Regions from separate parts of the Sphingobium sp. SG1 genome, predicted to be linked through region 2. Evidence: riboswitches for the same ligand, from Rfam matches in the RefSeq annotation. Region 2 holds a riboswitch; the other holds the start of a gene.
The links. A riboswitch is a leader RNA that binds a small molecule or an ion and turns the genes downstream of it on or off. The one in region 2 is predicted to bind thiamine pyrophosphate.
Positions count from the first base shown of each region.

Region 1 (8,281 bases), on a different contig from region 2:
TGGTGCTGATCGAATAGACGCCCGACAGGACGTGCGGATTGGTGACGTTGATCGCGTTGATGCGCAGGTCCATCACCTGCGCGTCGATCAGCCCGGCCAAATGGACGCCGACCGACAGGTCCAACGTGGCATAGCCCTTGATGCTCTCGTCATTCATGAAGGTCGCATATTGGCGGCCGACATATTTGAGCGCGCTGCTGCCGAACAGCCGGCCATCATCATAGGTGCTGCCCAGCGCGAACTGGAAGCTGGGGGCCGACACCGCCCGCTTGCCCCTGGTCGGCAGATAATCGCCGTTGATCGCCAGATCGTCGTTCAGCCGCGTGTGCAGATACTCCGCCGAGGCATAGATGCTCATCCCCTTGGCCGGGCGATAGTCGATCTCGCCATCCAGGCCATAGCTGCTCTGGCTGCCGGCATTGATGGTCGAATTGACCAGCGCGCCACCGCTGTCGATCACCGTCGCCACCTGGCGGTTGCGGAAATGATAATGGAAACCGGTCAGCGAGAAAGACAGGCTGGGGCCGATATAGCGATAGCCCAGTTCCTGCGAGATCGAATATTCGTTCTTCAGGCCGTCGGTGCCCTGGCTCACCAGTTCGCCGCCATAATAGCTGTTGTAGAGCGCGAACTCGTTGGGCGTGCGGAAATTGGTGGTGATGTTGGCGAACAGCTGCTGCCGGTCGTCCAGCTGATAATGGATCGCCGCCCGCGGCAGCGCGGCAAAGCTGTCGATCCGCACCCTCGACTGCGGGCCGGGCAGATAATTGCGCCCGTTGCGCAGCAGGTTGACGCCCTTGAAACCGATGTCGATGCCCAGCTTGGGCGTCACCGCGATGCTGTCAGCCAGGAAGAAGCCCTTGGTCACCGTCTCCGTGCGCTGATTTTCATAGGCCAGCAGCCGCCCGTCGGCGGTGCGGATCGCCTTGTCCTGATAGCCCCACTGATCGACCGGCCGACCATCGGCACCGATCGACGTATAGGATTGCGTCACCCGGTCGGTGCCATAGTCGAACCAGAGGCCTGCCACGATCCGATGCGCGCCGGCCTGCAAGGTCAGCTTGCTGACGTCGCCGACGCGGAACTGCTTGCCGGTCCAATTGCCCATCACCGTGGCGACGCCATCGACCGCACCGGGCAGGTCGATCGGCTGGGTCAGTTCCTCGGTGCCCAGATAATTGCCGGTGGTGGCCAGCTGCGTGCCATAGGGCGAATTGCCATGCCCCATCTGCAGATAGGCACTGCTGTCGAAGCTCAGCGTGTCGCTGAGCTTGAGATGCACCGGCGCCGCGACATAGAAATTTCGGAACGGCGCGCGATAGAGGCGCCAGTAGTTGCTGTTCCCCTCGCTGTAGGTCTCATCGAAATTATAGCCCCGGCCAGAGGCTTCCCAATCCGCCTTGCTCGGGCTGGGATAGGTCGATGTCTTGGCGTCGTTGAAGGAAAAGGCGATGCTCGCGCGGTTGCCATCGCCCCATTCGTTCAGCAGCTTGGCGTCGATATGCTGGCGCTGGTCATGGCCTGCCCCGCGCCAGTTGTCGGCGCGGTTGTTGGAATAGGAAATGAAAGCCTTCAGCCCGGTCGATCCGATCCGTCCCGTGTCGATCCGCGCAAAGATGCGCCGCTCGTCATAGGAACCGACCGACAGGTTGACGAGGCCGCCCGCCTCCGCCCTGGGATCATCCAGCGTCAGCGACAACAGGCCGCCGGCCGCCGCGACCACCGGCGAGTCAATGTCCGCCGCGCCCTGCGCCAGCATCACCTGCCGCACATTCTCCGCATCGGCAAATTGCGAGGGATAGGCATAATAATAGCCGATGTCGTTCTGCGGCGCGCCTTCCATCAACACGCCGATCTGGTCCTGGCCCAGGCCGCGCAACGTCAGGCTGGACGATGCCGACAGACCATAAGGGTCGCTGGACGAGACATTGGCGCCGGGCAGCAGGTTGACCAGCTGGAAGGCGTTGAGCGTCGGCGCCTGCTTGATGATGAAGTCGGTGGAGATCGCGCTCACCGCCTTGGGCGCGCTCTGGTCGGGCAACAGGCCTTCGGGGTCGGGATGGCCGACGACCTGAATATTGGTCGACTGGTCCAGCTCATCCTCCGCCATCGCGGGCGATGCAATCATCAACAGGGCGAGCGTCAGGCAGGCGCTTCCAACATGGGGCAATCGGGCAGTCTTCATCTTACGTCCACTCCACAGGAGGGACGACGGACCTGCCGCCTTGCCCTCCCTACGCCGGTATCAGCCGGATCAGGTTCAGCGGGTCGTGGTCTGCTGACCACCTCTCAGCCGCGCATGAGCGGCCCCCCGGGGATGGCCGCCCCTTAGGCGTTTCGACGCGAAGTGGAAAGCCCTCTCTATCGGCTCTCGACTTATCGAAGCCCGCCCGGCTAAGACATGGCCATGATGAAGCTGTTCATTGGCAACAAGGCCTATTCGAGCTGGTCGCTGCGCGGCTGGCTGGCGTGCAAGCTCTCCGGCCTTCCGTTCGAGGAAGTGGTGGTCCCTCTCTATGACGAGGAATGGGAAAAGCGTCGCGAGGGCGATGAGTTCGCCCCCTCCTCCGGCAAGGTGCCGATCCTGTGGGATGGCGACGACATCGTCGTGTGGGACAGCCTGGCCATCGTCGAATATCTCAATGAAAAGACCGGGGGCGACCAGTTCTGGCCGACCGATCCGGGTGCCCGCGCCATGGCCCGCTCGATGGCGGCCGAAATGCACAGCAGCTTCGCCGCGCTCCGCCGCGAGCACAGCATGAACATCCGCCAGATCTATGACCCGGTCCCGCCGTCGGAGGCCGTTGCTCACGACATCAGCCGGATCATGCAGCTCTGGGCCCAGGCCCGCGCCCGCTATGGTGGTGAGGGCGACTTCCTGTTCGGCGAGTTCGGCGCCGTAGACCTGATGTTCGCGCCCGTCGTGACCCGCTTCATCACCTATCAGCTGCCCGTCGCCCGCTTTGCCGAAGCCTATATGCGCGCGATCATCGCCCATCCCTGGATGCAGGAATGGATCGGCGAGGCGCAGGCGGAGGAATGGGTGATCGACAAGTTCGAAGTCCCGCCACAGACGGCCTGACCCGATGAGCGACAGCCCCGAGGCCAAGCAGGAGACCCGCAAGGAGGAAGCCGCCCGCATCCGCCGGCGCTGGATTACGCTGGGCGAATTGCTGGCGGTGGCGGCGGTGCTGATCTCCGCCCTCACCCTCTATCTCAACTGGGCCGACAAGAAGGACGAACGCGCCAGCAAGGCCGCCGAAAGCAGCAAGGCATCCGCCCGCGCCGCCCGGCTGGTGCTCAACGCCGCAGCCGATGGCGACAGCCGCCTGACGCTCAAGCCCGCCGATCCCGATCAGCTGGTGCAGAGCCAGACCATCCATTTCCCCAAGGCGCTCGGCATCGCCCCGGTCGACACGACCGGCGAACCGCGGATCGAGGCCGGCTGGTTCGAGGATGCGCTGAAAAAGGCGCGCAATGCCGCCAAGCTGCCCGACGACAGCATCGGCGACGAGAAACTGCCGGTGACCATCGTCACCCAGTTCGTCGTCAATGGCGACACCCACAGCGATTCCGCCGTCTACGACATCGGCTATGGCATCGCCGGCAAATGGCTGTCCGGCCACAAACTGACCCTGCGCGGCCTCTCCCTGGTCAGTCACGCCCAGGGCGCCAGCGCCCAGGCCAAGATCGACACCCGCTGGGCCCGTCAGACGAAACGCTAGAGCCGCACGGCCACGTTCAGGCAGGCCGCAAGCGACCAGAAGCGGACGTTTCCTACTCCCCTCCCTTCCAGGGAGGGGTCGGGGGGTGGGTGCGCCGCGTAGCGGCGGTCTACAGTCGATAGGGCAGAAGCTCGCTACGCTCGCAACCCACCCCACCCCCTCCCTGGAAGGGAGGGGCTATGTCTTGTTCCCACCCAAATCCGTCATCCCCAACCACAAAAAACCCGGCCGCTCCTTGCGGGAGCGCCGGGCCTTTTGCTCGTCCGGGGACGGGTGTCGGGTTTAGCCGACGATTTCTTCGGGCTTGAAGAAATAGGCGATCTCGATCGCGGCATTTTCTTCGCTGTCCGAACCATGGACCGAATTGGCTTCGATCGATTCGGCCAGTTCCTTGCGAATGGTGCCGGCGTCGGCATTGGCCGGGTTGGTGGCGCCCATGATGTCGCGGTTGCGGGTCACGGCGTTTTCGCCTTCCAGAACCTGGACGACGACCGGGCCCGAGATCATGAAGGCGACCAGGTCAGCAAAGAAGGGGCGTTCCTTGTGAACGGCATAGAAGCCTTCGGCCTGCTCGCGGCTCATGCGGATGCGCTTGGAAGCGACGACGCGCAGGCCGGCTTCTTCCAGCATCTTGGTGACGGCGCCGGTCAGGTTGCGACGGGTTGCGTCGGGCTTGATGATCGAAAAAGTGCGCGTGACGGCCATGGCCCTCATAACTCCGGATTGTTGGAATAAAGTTGCGCGCCCTTTAGACCGGGCCGGATCACTTCGCAAGAGGGGCGCGAGAGGGCTTGGTAGAAGTCCCTATTTCCGGGCGTTCACGGCCCCTGCACCCATTTGCGGCCTTCCTGCCGCCAGAAGCGCGGGGTCACGCCCTCGCGCTTGCTGAGCGCCCGCCAGCTGGCCCGCGCGCCGTCGATCGTGTCCGCATCGAAGAAATAGAAGGCGCGATCGAAGCCCAGCGCCTCCTCGCGCCATACACCGTCCGCCAGCGCAACATGCCTGGCGCCATTGGCAGCGTCACAGCTCTGCGCCAACAGCACCGGCTGGGCGGCGTCCACCCCGTCGCCTGCCAGGCCATTGGCCAGGAAGCTTTCGGGTGGCCCCGCCCACAGGCCCGCCGATATGCGGGCCAGCCGCTCCGGCTCGTCGGCCACCACCAGCAGCCGCGCGCCCATGTCCAGGATGCGTGCCGCGATCGCGGGCAGCACCCCTTCCACAGGATCGCGGCTCAGCTGGTAGAAGTCGACCTGCACCGGCTTCAGCGCTCGAACTTGTCGGCCACCAGCTGGTCGATCAGGCGCACGCCATAGCCGGTCGCGCCCTTGTCGGCGGTGGCGCCGGGCTTGTCCGACCAGACCATGCCGGCAATGTCGAGATGCGCCCACTTCACGCCTTCGTTGACGAAGCGCTTGATGAACTGGGCAGCGGTGATCGAGCCGGCGAAGCGCGGACCGATATTCTTCATGTCGGCGATCGGGCTGTCGATCAGCTTGTCATAGGCCTCCGACAGCGGGAAGCGCCACAGCTTCTCGCCGCTGGTCTTGCCCGCCGCCAGCAGGTCGTCGGCCAGCGCGTCGTCGTTGGCGAACAGGCCGCCATGCTCGCTGCCGAGCGCGATCATCATCGCGCCGGTCAGGGTGGCAAGGTCGATCACCACTTCGGGTTCATAGGTCTTCTGTGCCCAGGTCACCGCGTCGCACAGCACCAGACGGCCTTCGGCGTCGGTGTTCAGCACCTCGATCGTCTGGCCCGACATCGACGTCACGATGTCGCCGGGGCGCTGGGCATTGGCGTCGGGCATATTCTCGACCAGGCCACAAATGCCGACGACACGCGCCTTGGCCTTGCGACCGGCCAGCGCCTTCATCGCGCCCGCCACGGCACCGGCGCCGCCCATGTCCCACTTCATGTCTTCCATGCCGGGGCCGGGCTTGAGCGAGATACCGCCGGTGTCGAAGGTCACGCCCTTGCCGATGAACACCACCGGCTTTTCGGCGGCCCCATCGGTGCCGTCCCATTCCATCGCCAGCAGCCGCGCCTCGCGCGCCGACCCCTGCGCCACGCCCAGCAGCGCGCCCATGCCCAGCTCCGTCATCGCCGCGCGGTCCAGCACGGTGATCTTGACGCCGAGATCAGCCAGGTGCTGGCAGCGCGCGACGAAGCTTTCGGGATAGAGGATGTTGGCCGGTTCCGACACCAGCTCGCGGGTGAAGGCGACACCGGCGGCGACCGCCGACAGCTTGGCCCATTCGGCCTCGGCGCCGTTTGCGACGATCGTCACGGTCGCCAGCGTCGGCTTGGCCTTTTCGGGCTGACGCGTGCGATAAGTGTCGATCCGCCAGCTGCGCAGCAGTGCGCCCAGGCCCAGCCGGGCGGCATCCTCGCCGCTTACGCCGGCCGGGAATTCGACCGCTGCGTGGGTCGCGCCGCTGGTCGACAGCTTGGCGGTCAGCGCGCCGCCGGCCCGCTCCAGGTCGGCCGCGCTGCCATTGCCGATGCCCAGCAGCAGGACGCGCAGCACCGCGCCGGCTTCCTCGACGAAGCTCTCGACGCTGCCGCCCGCCTCACCGGCGAAGCGCGCGGCGGCGGCGCCGGCGACCAGCGTGGCCGATGCGGTAAGCGGCAGGCTGTCGACAGTCCCCTTCGCCACGGCAAGGACCAACGTGTCGACCTGGGGGCGCGTGGGGCTGAATTGGATGTCCATCTGGGGGCCTTTTCTCTGGAATGCCGTGTCGTTCTTGTTTCAGCCAGATAGTGCGGCTTTGCCGCTCTGCAAAGCCATTCGGCGGATTTCCGCCGTCCCGAATGCGAGCAGCGATTGCGGCGCGGGCCAAGCAGTGCGATAGGCAGGGACCAGAAGTGCCCACAAAGAGGCCCCTACGCTTGCAGATTTCCGTGTTTCCCCTGTCGTTCAAACAGGCGCTGCTTGCCGGCGCTGCCTCGTCCTGCCTGCTCGCGGCGCCGCTGGCCCATGCGCAACAGGCGCCCGAGCCCAAGCTGAACGAGCCCCAGACGCCGATCAGCGCGCCCGACGCGCCGGTGCCCGACAATGACCAGGAAATCGGCTTCGCCGCCGATACGCTGGAATATGACACCAACAGCCAGGTCGTGACCGCCACCGGCAATGTCCAGTTGCTGCGCGACGGCAACCGGCTGCGCGCCGACAAGATCGTGTGGGACCGCAACACCGGCAAGGTCGAGGCACTGGGCGCCGTCTCGGTGATCGATCCCGACGGCAATGTCGCCTATGGTGATCGCTTCGATGTCACCGATACGCTCAAGGATGGCGCGGTCGACAATATATTGCTGGTCCTCCAGAAGGGCGGCCGCATGGCCGCGACCAAGGGCGAGCGGGTCAATGGCGTCTATACGCTGCACCACGCCGCCTATACCGGCTGTCCGGTAGAAGGCAGCGACGGCTGTCCCAAGGAACCGACCTGGCAGATCAACGCGGTCAAGGTCGTCTATGACCCGACCAAGCAGCGCGTCTCCTATACCCGCGCCAATGTCGAGCTGTTCGGCCTGCCGCTGATCCCGGTGCCGGGCCTGTCGCATCCGGTCGGCGACGATGGCGGCAGCGGCCTCTTGGTCCCCAATATCCGTTATGACCGGGTCAACGGCTTCGAGGTCGCGGTCCCCTATTATCTCAAGCTCGCACCCAATCGCGACCTGACCGTCACGCCGCACGTCTACAGCGATTCGCTGCCGATGATCGAAGGCAATTTCCGCCATCTCTACGATCGCGGCGCCTATCAGATCACCGGCTATGCCACCTATGGCAGCCGGTCGAGCGGCATCACGCCGACCGATTCGCAAAAGGATATTCGCGGCGCGATCGACGCCAGCGGCGGCATGCAGCTGTCGCCTGAATGGAGCGTCAACGGATCGATCCGGGTCGCCACCGACCGCACCTTCCTGCGCCGCTACGACATCAGCCGCGACGACCGGCTGCGTTCGACCCTGGGCGTCCAGCGGATCGGCGAGAACAGCTATTTCTCGCTCGCCGGCTGGGCGGTGCAGACGCTGCGCGTCGACGATCCCCAGGGCCAGATGCCGATCGCCCTGCCGGTCATGGACTATCGGCTGCGGATGAAGGATCCGCTGCTCGGCGGCCAGATGCAGTTCCAGGCCAATACGCTGGCGATCACCCGGACCGAGGGGCAGGACACCCAGCGCGCCTTTGCCGCGTTCGAATGGAATCTGCGCAAGCTGACCGGCCTTGGCCAGGAAGTGAATTTCACCACCTATCTGCGCGGCGACGTCTATCACAGCAGCGACAATCTGCTGACCGACACGATCAGCTATGCCGGCGATCCGGGCTGGAAGGCGCGCGGCATCGCCGCCGCCGCGGTCGACATGCGCTGGCCCTTCATGGGTGAGGCGTTCGGCGGCGTGCAGCGCATCGCCCCGCGCGTCCAGATCGTCGCCTCGCCGCATCTCGCCAACCTGTCGGTGCCCAATGAGGATGCCCGGTCGGTCGATCTGGAGGACAGCAACCTCTTCGCGCTCAACCGCTTCGCGGGCTATGACCGGTTCGAGGATTCGAGCCGCAT
Region 1 covers NZ_JBVVOJ010000016.1:9,943-18,223, reverse strand. Annotated here, with positions in the region: gene AC0KVN_RS22810 (TonB-dependent receptor) at 1-2,185, opposite strand, end outside; TPP riboswitch at 2,215-2,324, opposite strand; gene AC0KVN_RS22805 (glutathione S-transferase family protein) at 2,408-3,082, shown strand; gene AC0KVN_RS22800 (hypothetical protein) at 3,087-3,725, shown strand; gene ndk (nucleoside-diphosphate kinase) at 4,008-4,430, opposite strand; gene AC0KVN_RS22790 (DNA polymerase III subunit chi) at 4,544-4,981, opposite strand; gene AC0KVN_RS22785 (leucyl aminopeptidase) at 4,987-6,432, opposite strand; gene AC0KVN_RS22780 (LPS-assembly protein LptD) at 6,612-8,281, shown strand, end outside.
Region 1: another riboswitch for thiamine pyrophosphate. It lies ahead of AC0KVN_RS22810 (TonB-dependent receptor); the one in region 2 lies ahead of thiC (phosphomethylpyrimidine synthase ThiC).

Region 2 (8,281 bases):
AATCGCCCGGCACCGCGAACAGCGCCTTGCGCCGCACCTTCCACACCTCGCTCTGCCAGCGCGGCGCGCTCGCCTGCGTCTGCCAGCGCTGGATCGGCAGCACATAGCCGACCGTCTTGCTAAGGCCGCCCTCGAACGCGCGCACCATCCGGCTGCGCTCCTCGGGATTGTCGAACTTGGGATCGCCCGGCTCGGTATTGGCGGGCAGTTCCGCCTCCTTCACCGACCAGGCCAGCGCATCCTCGAACACCGGCTGGACGAAATCCGTCTCGACCCCCAGCCCGTCCGCCATGGCGGTCAGGAAGCGGCCGGCATCCTCGGCGGTAATGGTCGTATCGCCCGCCTCCGGCTCGCCCGCGATCAGCCCGGCATCGCGCCAGATCGGTACGCCGTCGGCCCGCCAGTAGATCGAATAGCCCCAGCGCGGCAGGCTTTCGCCCGGATACCATTTGCCCTGGCCATGATGCAGCAGCGCGCCCGGCGCAAAGCGATCGCGCAGCCGCCGGATCAGCCGGTCGGCATAGCCCGCCTTGGTCGGCCCGACCGCATCGCCATTCCATTCGCCCGCCTGTGGATCGTCGACCGCGACGAAGGTCGGCTCACCGCCGGTGGTCAGCCGCACGTCCTGCGCGATCAGGTCCGCGTCCACCTGTTCGCCCAGCGCCATCAGCGACGCCCAGCGCCCCTCGGTAAAGGGCTTGGTGATCCGCACCGCCTCGGCAATGCGGCTGACATTCATGGCGAAATTGAAATCGACCTCGGCCGGTTCGGCCATGCCGCTGATCGGCGCGGCGGAGCGATAATGGGGCGTGGCGCAGAGCGGGATATGCCCCTCGCCCGCGAACATGCCGCTGGTCGCGTCGAGCGCGACCCAGCCGGCGCCGGGCACATAGGCCTCGGCCCAGGCATGCAGGTCGACCACATCCTGGGTGACTCCCTTGGGCCCTTCGATCGGCTCGACGTCCGCAACCAGCTGGATCGAATAGCCCGACACGAAGCGGGCGGCAAAGCCCAGCCGGCGCAACAGCTGCACCAGCAGCCAGGCGGAATCGCGGCACGATCCGGTGCCGATGTCCAGCGTCTCCTCGGGCGTCTGCACCCCGGTTTCCATGCGGATGACATAGCCGATGCGCTGCTGCAGCTTGCTGTTCACATCGACCAGGAAGTCGATCGTCCGTCCCTCGAACGCGGCATGCTGGGCCACCAGTTCCTCGAACAACGGCCCCTGCATCTCGACGTCATAATAAGCGGCCAGATCGGTCTCCAGCTGCTCGTCATAGCTGAAGGGGTAATTTTCCGCATAGGGTTCGACGAAGAAGTCGAACGGGTTGATGATATCCAGATCGGCCAGCAGGTCGACCTCGATACTGAAATGATCGACCGGATCGGGAAAGACGATCCGCGCCAGCCAGTTGCCGTGCGGGTCCTGCTGCCAGTTGAGGAAATGGTTCGCCGGCTCGATCTTCAGCGCATAATTGGGGATCTTGGTGCGACTATGCGGCGCGGGCCGCAATCTTATCACTTGCGGACCCAGACGGATCGGGCGGCTATAGCGATAGGCGGTCAGGTGGTGCAGCGCGGCCTTGAGCATGATGCGATCAGAAACCACGCTTTGCTGCAATGCAATGCGAAACTGTCGCTTCGCCAAAGATTCTCGCAATTTCCGTTCGCGTCAGCCCCGGCCATCCCCTCATTTAACCGACGTCATCCCGGACCCTTCGACAGGCTCAGGGCATGCTTCATCCGGGATCCATTCAGCGCTTTCGCGCGGGTGTAACGCCGAATGGATCCTGACTTCCGTCAGGATGGCGCAGGTCGAGATTGGCAGGGAGCGACCAGTTTTGGCCATTCCATCATCGTCACCCTGAACTTGTTTCAGGGTCCATTCCTCCCATAAGACCAATGGTTTGTTGGGCTCGATGGATGCTGAAACAAGTTCAGCATGACGTTGGTGGGATGGCCGCAATCCACCCCATCCCGGCCATTCGGCTGACGCTGAATTTGTCGACGCGGCCTGGCCTCTATTTCCCCTCCAGCCTTTGGCTGAAATAGACCATCTGCATCGCCTGCAACCGGGCGCCCTGTTCGATATCGGCGTCGCCCGAATGGCCGCCGGCGGTATCCTCGTAGAAGAGATAGGGCAGGCCATAATCCTTCAGCCGCGCGGCGAACTTGCGCGCATGCTGCGGCCCGACCCGGTCGTCCTTGGTCGTGGTCCAGATATAGGGCGTGGGACAGGCGACCCCCTTGCGGATATTGGCATAGGGTGAGATTTTCTCGAGAAACGCCTTTTCCTCCGGCACCGACACGCTGCCATATTCATCGACCCAGGACGCACCGGCGGCGATCTGCTCGTATCGGATCATGTCGAGCAGCGGCACCTGGATCACCACACCGTTCCAGAGGTCAGGATGCTGGTTGAACTCGACCCCCATCAGCAGCCCGCCATTGGACCCGCCATAGATGCCGAATTTCTGCGGGCTCGACAGCTTGCGGGCGAATATATCCTGCGCCACCGCCGCGAAATCATCATAGATGATCTGGCGCTTGGTCTTGAGGCCCGCCTCATGCCAGGCCGGGCCGAACTCGCCGCCGCCGCGGATATTGGCCAGCACGAAACTATTGCCCCGCTCCAGCCACAGCTTGCCGGTGATCGCGGCATAGCTGGGCGTCATCGGCACCTCGAAGCCGCCATAGGCGGTCATGATCGTCGGCGTGCTGCCGTCGGGCGTCATCCCCTTCTTGTGGACGATGAAATAGGGGATCTTGGTCCCGTCGGTGGACGTCGCCTCAAACTGCTCGACCACCAGCCCCGCCGCATCGAACCGCGCCGGCATTGCCTTCACCTGCACGGGCTTGGGGTCGGCGGCATCCATCGCCCACAGCGTCGTCGGCGCCAGGAAGCCTGCGACGCTCAGATAGGCCTGGTCGCTCTTGTCGGACGCGGCGACCGTGCTGATCGTCGCATTGTCGGGCAGGTCGACCGGCTGCGCGGTCCATCCCGTGGCCCCGCGCGCATGGACCCGCACCCGCCCGCGCACATTGTCATTGAGGCTCAGCACGACCCGATTCTGCGTCGCCACCACCCCGTCGATCGACTGGCGCCGCGTCGGCGCGAACAAGATCTCGGGCGTCAGCACCCCGCCCTCCTGCAGGGCTTTGAGCGCCACGCTCGCCAGCGCCCCTGCCGGCACGGTCACGCCGCCGCTTTCCCACGCCTCGCTGGTTTGGATCAGCACCTGCCCGTCGACCATGCCCTGCAGCTGGCTCTTGGCCGGCAGCGCCAGCCGCTTCGTCCCCTGCGCCGTCAGCAGCCAGGTCTCGTTGCCGAAGAAAGTGACGCCGCGAAACAGGAAGGCGGCCCGATTGCCCTGCCCATCGCTCAGCAGGATGGGCATCGACATCAGCTGGTCGCTCGCCGCGCCGCGAAACACTTCCTGCGCGTCGTCCAGCTTCTGCCCGCGCTTCAGCGTCTTGACGACAAAGGGATAGCCCGACTTGGTCAGGCTGTCCGCCCCCCAGTCGCGCGACAGGAGGAGCGTATCCTTGTCCAGCCACACCGCATTCTGCTTGGCGTTGGGAATGTCGAACCCGCCCGGCACGAATGTGCCGTCGACCAGGTCGAACTCGCGCAGCCGCACCGCATCCTCGCCGCCGTCCGACAGCGCCAGCAGTGCGATCCGCTCCTCGGGGTCGAGGATGGTCGCGCCCTTCCACACCCACTTCTTCCCTTCCGCCTTGGACAGCGCATCCAGGTCCAGCACGGTCGTCCAGTTGGGCGACGCCGCCGCATAATCGGCCTCGGACGTATAGCGCCACACGCCCTGCGGATGGTCGGCATCGCGCCAGAAATTATAGATGCGGCCATGGATCAGCATCGGCATCGCGATCCGGTCCTTGGCCGATGCGATCGCCAGCGCATCCCTGTAATAGCCGGCATAGCGCGGATCGCCCTGCAGCGTGGCGACGGTCGCCTTGTTCTCCGCCTCCACCCACTGCATCGCGCGCGGCCCGGTCCAGTCTTCCAGCCAGACAAACGGATCGTCGGCAGGCGCGGGGGCGGGCGCGCCAGCGCCGGTCAGCAGGGCAGCAGAAACCATCGTTATCAACCTCTTCATTGCGCCCCCCTTTGTTGTCCTCAATCCCGCGCGAGCTGGCCCTTCAGATAGCGCCGCCGCAGCACCGCGCCCGCCACCAGCAAGGGCAGCGACGCGGCACAGGCGATCAGCCCCAGCAGCATCGGTGACCAGCCCATCAGGCTATGGACGCCAAAGGCCGACGGCAGGATCAGCAGCAGCGCGCCCAGGGTGAGCAGCCACAGCCCCCAGCGCCGCGGCCGCACCGCCACCATCCGCATCTCGTGCCGCAACGCCTTGCGCCGGGCCTTCTTGTCGGCGGCGACGCTCATGCCGCCTCCGCCTGGCGCGCGGCGAAATCGGTCCGTGCCTGCACCACCGCCGGATAGCTGCCCTCGATCCACTGGAACAGCGGCCCCAGCGCATCGCCCAATGACACGCCCAGCGGCGTCAGTTCATATTCGACATGCGGCGGCACGGTCGCGAAGTCATGGCGCGCCACTAGCCCATTGGCCTCCAGCGCGCGCAGCGTCTGGGTCAGCATCTTCTGGCTGATGCCGCCGATCCGCCGTTTCAGCTCGCCATTGCGCCGCACCCCCTGGCCGACCACCAGCAGGATCAGCAGGCTCCACCGATCCCCGATCAGGTCCAGCAGGTCGCGCGACGGGCAATGCGCCTCGCACGGATCGATCCGCTCGGTCCATTCCGGCAGCTTCATGGGTAGGTACTCCAAGGTGCGTACTTCACTTGCAGTACCTAGGCATCCATCTTGGCGTCCGCAAGCCGGCTGCACCCTCATGACGTGCAACAAGGACATTTGAAAATGAGCAAGATCGCCATCGTCTACCATAGCGGCTTCGGCCATACCGACGTGCTCGCGCGCGACGTCGCCCAGGGCGTCACCGACAGCGGCGGCGTCGCCGACCTGCTGCGCATCGACGGCCTCCAGGCCGATTTCGGCGAATTTTTCGATCGCATCGCCGATGCCGACGCCATCATCTTCGGTTCGCCCACCTATATGGGCACCGTCTCCGCGCCGATGAAGGCGTTCATGGACGCCAGCGCGCGGGTCTATTTCACCAAGGCGTGGAAGGACAAGCTGGGCGCCGCCTTCACCGTCTCCGGCTCGCCCTCGGGCGACAAGCTCAACACCCTGACCAGCCTCGCCATCTTTGCCGCCCAGCATGGCATGGTCTGGATCGGCACCGGCCAGAATCCGGGCAATAATGACGATGAAAGCGCCGCGACCGAGGTCGAAAACCGCCTCGGCAGCTTCATCGGCGCCATGGCCCAGGCGGCCAATGACAGCCCGGACGTCACGCCCAAGGCCGGCGACCGCGCCACCGCCCGTTCGCTCGGTCGCCGCGTGGCGCAGGCAGCGGCCCGCTGGCGCGCTGGCATCGATCATCGGGCCGATGCCTTGCCTGCCTGATCGACGGCACGGCGGGCAGGGGCTTCCCCTGCCGCCGCGCTTGCGCTATCCATTGCCCATATCCCCGGGGGACCGTCCGCAGACGGTTGAGAGGCGGCTTTGTGGCCGCGACCCGCTGAACCTGATCCAGTTGACACTGGCGTAGGGAGGGAAGCGCGTCGTGCCACTCGTCCCGTGACACCGCCCGCACTCTCTTTCCGCCTGAAGGAGAGAGAAGTTATGGCAGACGTCCCCGCCCGCACCGAAATGCGCGTTACTACGGGAGCCATTCGCGGCTCGAAGAAGATCCATGTCGGCCCGCGCAAGGTCGCCATGCGCGAGATCCATCTGGAGCCGGGCAGCGGCGAGCCGCCGGTGCGCGTCTATGACACGTCCGGTCCCTATACCGATCCGGACGCCCACATCGACATCATGGCGGGCCTGCAGCAACTCCGCCGCGACTGGATCCGGGAACGCGGCGATGTCGAGGAATATGACGCGCGCGAGATCAAGCCGGAGGATAATGGCCTGAAAGGCCCCGACCGTTCGGGCGGCGTCCAGCCCTTCCCGAACGTGGTGAAGCGTCCCCTGCGCGCCAAGCCCGGCGCCAACGTCTCCCAGATGCACTATGCCCGTCGCGGCATCATCACCCCGGAAATGGAATATGTCGCCGAGCGCGAGAATCTGGGCCGCGCCCGCCTCGCCGAATATGTCCGCGACGGCGAAAGCTGGGGCGCCTCCATCCCCGACTATGTGACCCCGGAATTCGTCCGCGATGAAGTCGCCCGCGGTCGCGCCATCATCCCGTCGAACATCAACCACCCGGAATCCGAGCCGATGGCGATCGGCCGCAATTTCCTGGTGAAGATCAACGCCAATATCGGCAACTCGGCGGTCGCCTCCGACGTCGCGTCCGAAGTCGACAAGCTGGTCTGGTCGATCCGCTGGGGCGCGGACACGGTGATGGACCTCTCCACCGGCCGCAACATCCATGACACGCGCGAATGGATCATCCGCAACTCGCCCGTGCCGATCGGCACCGTCCCCATCTATCAGGCGCTCGAAAAGGTCGGCGGCATCGCCGAGGACCTCACCTGGGATATCTTCCGCGATACCCTCATCGAACAGGCCGAACAGGGCGTCGATTATTTCACCATCCATGCCGGCGTCCGCCTCGCCTATATCCCGATGGCGGCCAGGCGCGTCACCGGCATCGTCTCGCGCGGCGGATCGATCATGGCGAAATGGTGCCTGGCGCACCACAAGGAGAGCTTCCTCTACGATCATTTCGACGAGATCGCGGAGATCATGAAGGCCTATGACATCGCCTATTCGCTGGGCGACGGCCTGCGCCCCGGCTCGATCGCCGACGCCAATGACGAAGCGCAATTCTCCGAACTCTATACGCTTGGCGAACTGACCCACCGCGCCTGGAAACAGGATGTGCAGGTGATGATCGAAGGCCCCGGCCATGTGCCGATGCACAAGATCAAGGAGAATATGGAAAAGCAGCTCCAGGTCTGCGGCGAAGCGCCCTTCTATACGCTCGGGCCGCTCACCACGGACATCGCGCCGGGCTATGACCATATCACCTCAGGCATCGGCGCGGCGCAGATCGGCTGGTATGGCACGGCGATGCTCTGCTACGTCACGCCCAAGGAGCATCTGGGCCTGCCCGACCGCGACGATGTGAAGGTCGGCGTCGTCACCTACAAGCTCGCCGCCCACGCCGCCGACCTGGCCAAGGGCCACCCCGCCGCCAAGGTCCGCGACGACGCGCTCAGCCACGCCCGCTTCGAGTTCCGCTGGCGCGACCAGTTCAACCTGTCCCTGGATCCCGACACGGCCGAACAATATCATGACCAGACCCTGCCGGCCGAAGGCGCCAAGAGCGCCCATTTCTGCTCGATGTGCGGCCCCAAATTCTGCTCGATGAAGATCACGCAGGAAGTCCGCGACTTCGCCGCGAAGAAGAACCAGCCCGCCGACGGCTTCCTGGCGGCGGGCCTGACCGGCGCGGAAGTGGCGGAAGCCAGCAAGGCCGCCGCGTTGAAAGGCATGGAAGAGATGAGCAAACTCTTCAAGGAAACCGGCAGCGAACTCTATATGGGCGCCGGTGGACGGGAGCATGATTGATGAATTGGTAGATTGAAAATGGATGTGGAAGGGTCTTGATAATCCTTCCACATGCAATAGCATGAAAACATGTACCTGATGTATGTCGATGAAAGTGGTGACACAGGGCTTGTTGGATCTCCAACGCGTTATTTTGCGTTAAGTGGGATCGTTGTTCATGAGCGACGATGGCGACCATTCATTGACAGGTTGATTGCATTGCGAAAGACGCTGAAAAGTGTCTATGGGCTGCCCATTCGTACGGAGTTGCATGCTTCTGAATATATCAGGAGTCCGGTACATGGTTTGGCCAAGCATCATAGGTTATCTATTTTGAGAAATGCCATTGACGAATTGGCAAAAACACCTGAAATTTCAATTACAAACGTAATTGTTGATAAGGCAGGGAAGCCTGCAGATTATGATGTTTTTCAAAGTGCCTGGGGTGTTTTGTTTCAAAGATTTGAGAATACGCTGTTCTTTGGTAACTACCCTGGGAAATATCGGGATGATTTTGGTCTAGTATTGACCGATGCGACGGCAGGGGAAAAGCTTTCCCGCATGGTTAGGCGAATGGCTGTATATAATCCAATTCCAAGCTCTTATGGTGGAACGAGAAATATCCCAATCACTAAGATTATTGAAGATCCTCACGGGAAAGATTCAAAGGCGTCTTTGA
Region 2 covers NZ_JBVVOJ010000008.1:76-8,356, reverse strand. Annotated here, with positions in the region: gene AC0KVN_RS17235 (transglutaminase family protein) at 1-1,591, opposite strand, end outside; gene AC0KVN_RS17230 (prolyl oligopeptidase family serine peptidase) at 2,022-4,118, opposite strand; gene AC0KVN_RS17225 (hypothetical protein) at 4,139-4,408, opposite strand; gene AC0KVN_RS17220 (winged helix-turn-helix transcriptional regulator) at 4,405-4,794, opposite strand; gene AC0KVN_RS17215 (flavodoxin family protein) at 4,900-5,508, shown strand; TPP riboswitch at 5,564-5,673, shown strand; gene thiC (phosphomethylpyrimidine synthase ThiC) at 5,728-7,623, shown strand; gene AC0KVN_RS17205 (DUF3800 domain-containing protein) at 7,693-8,281, shown strand, end outside.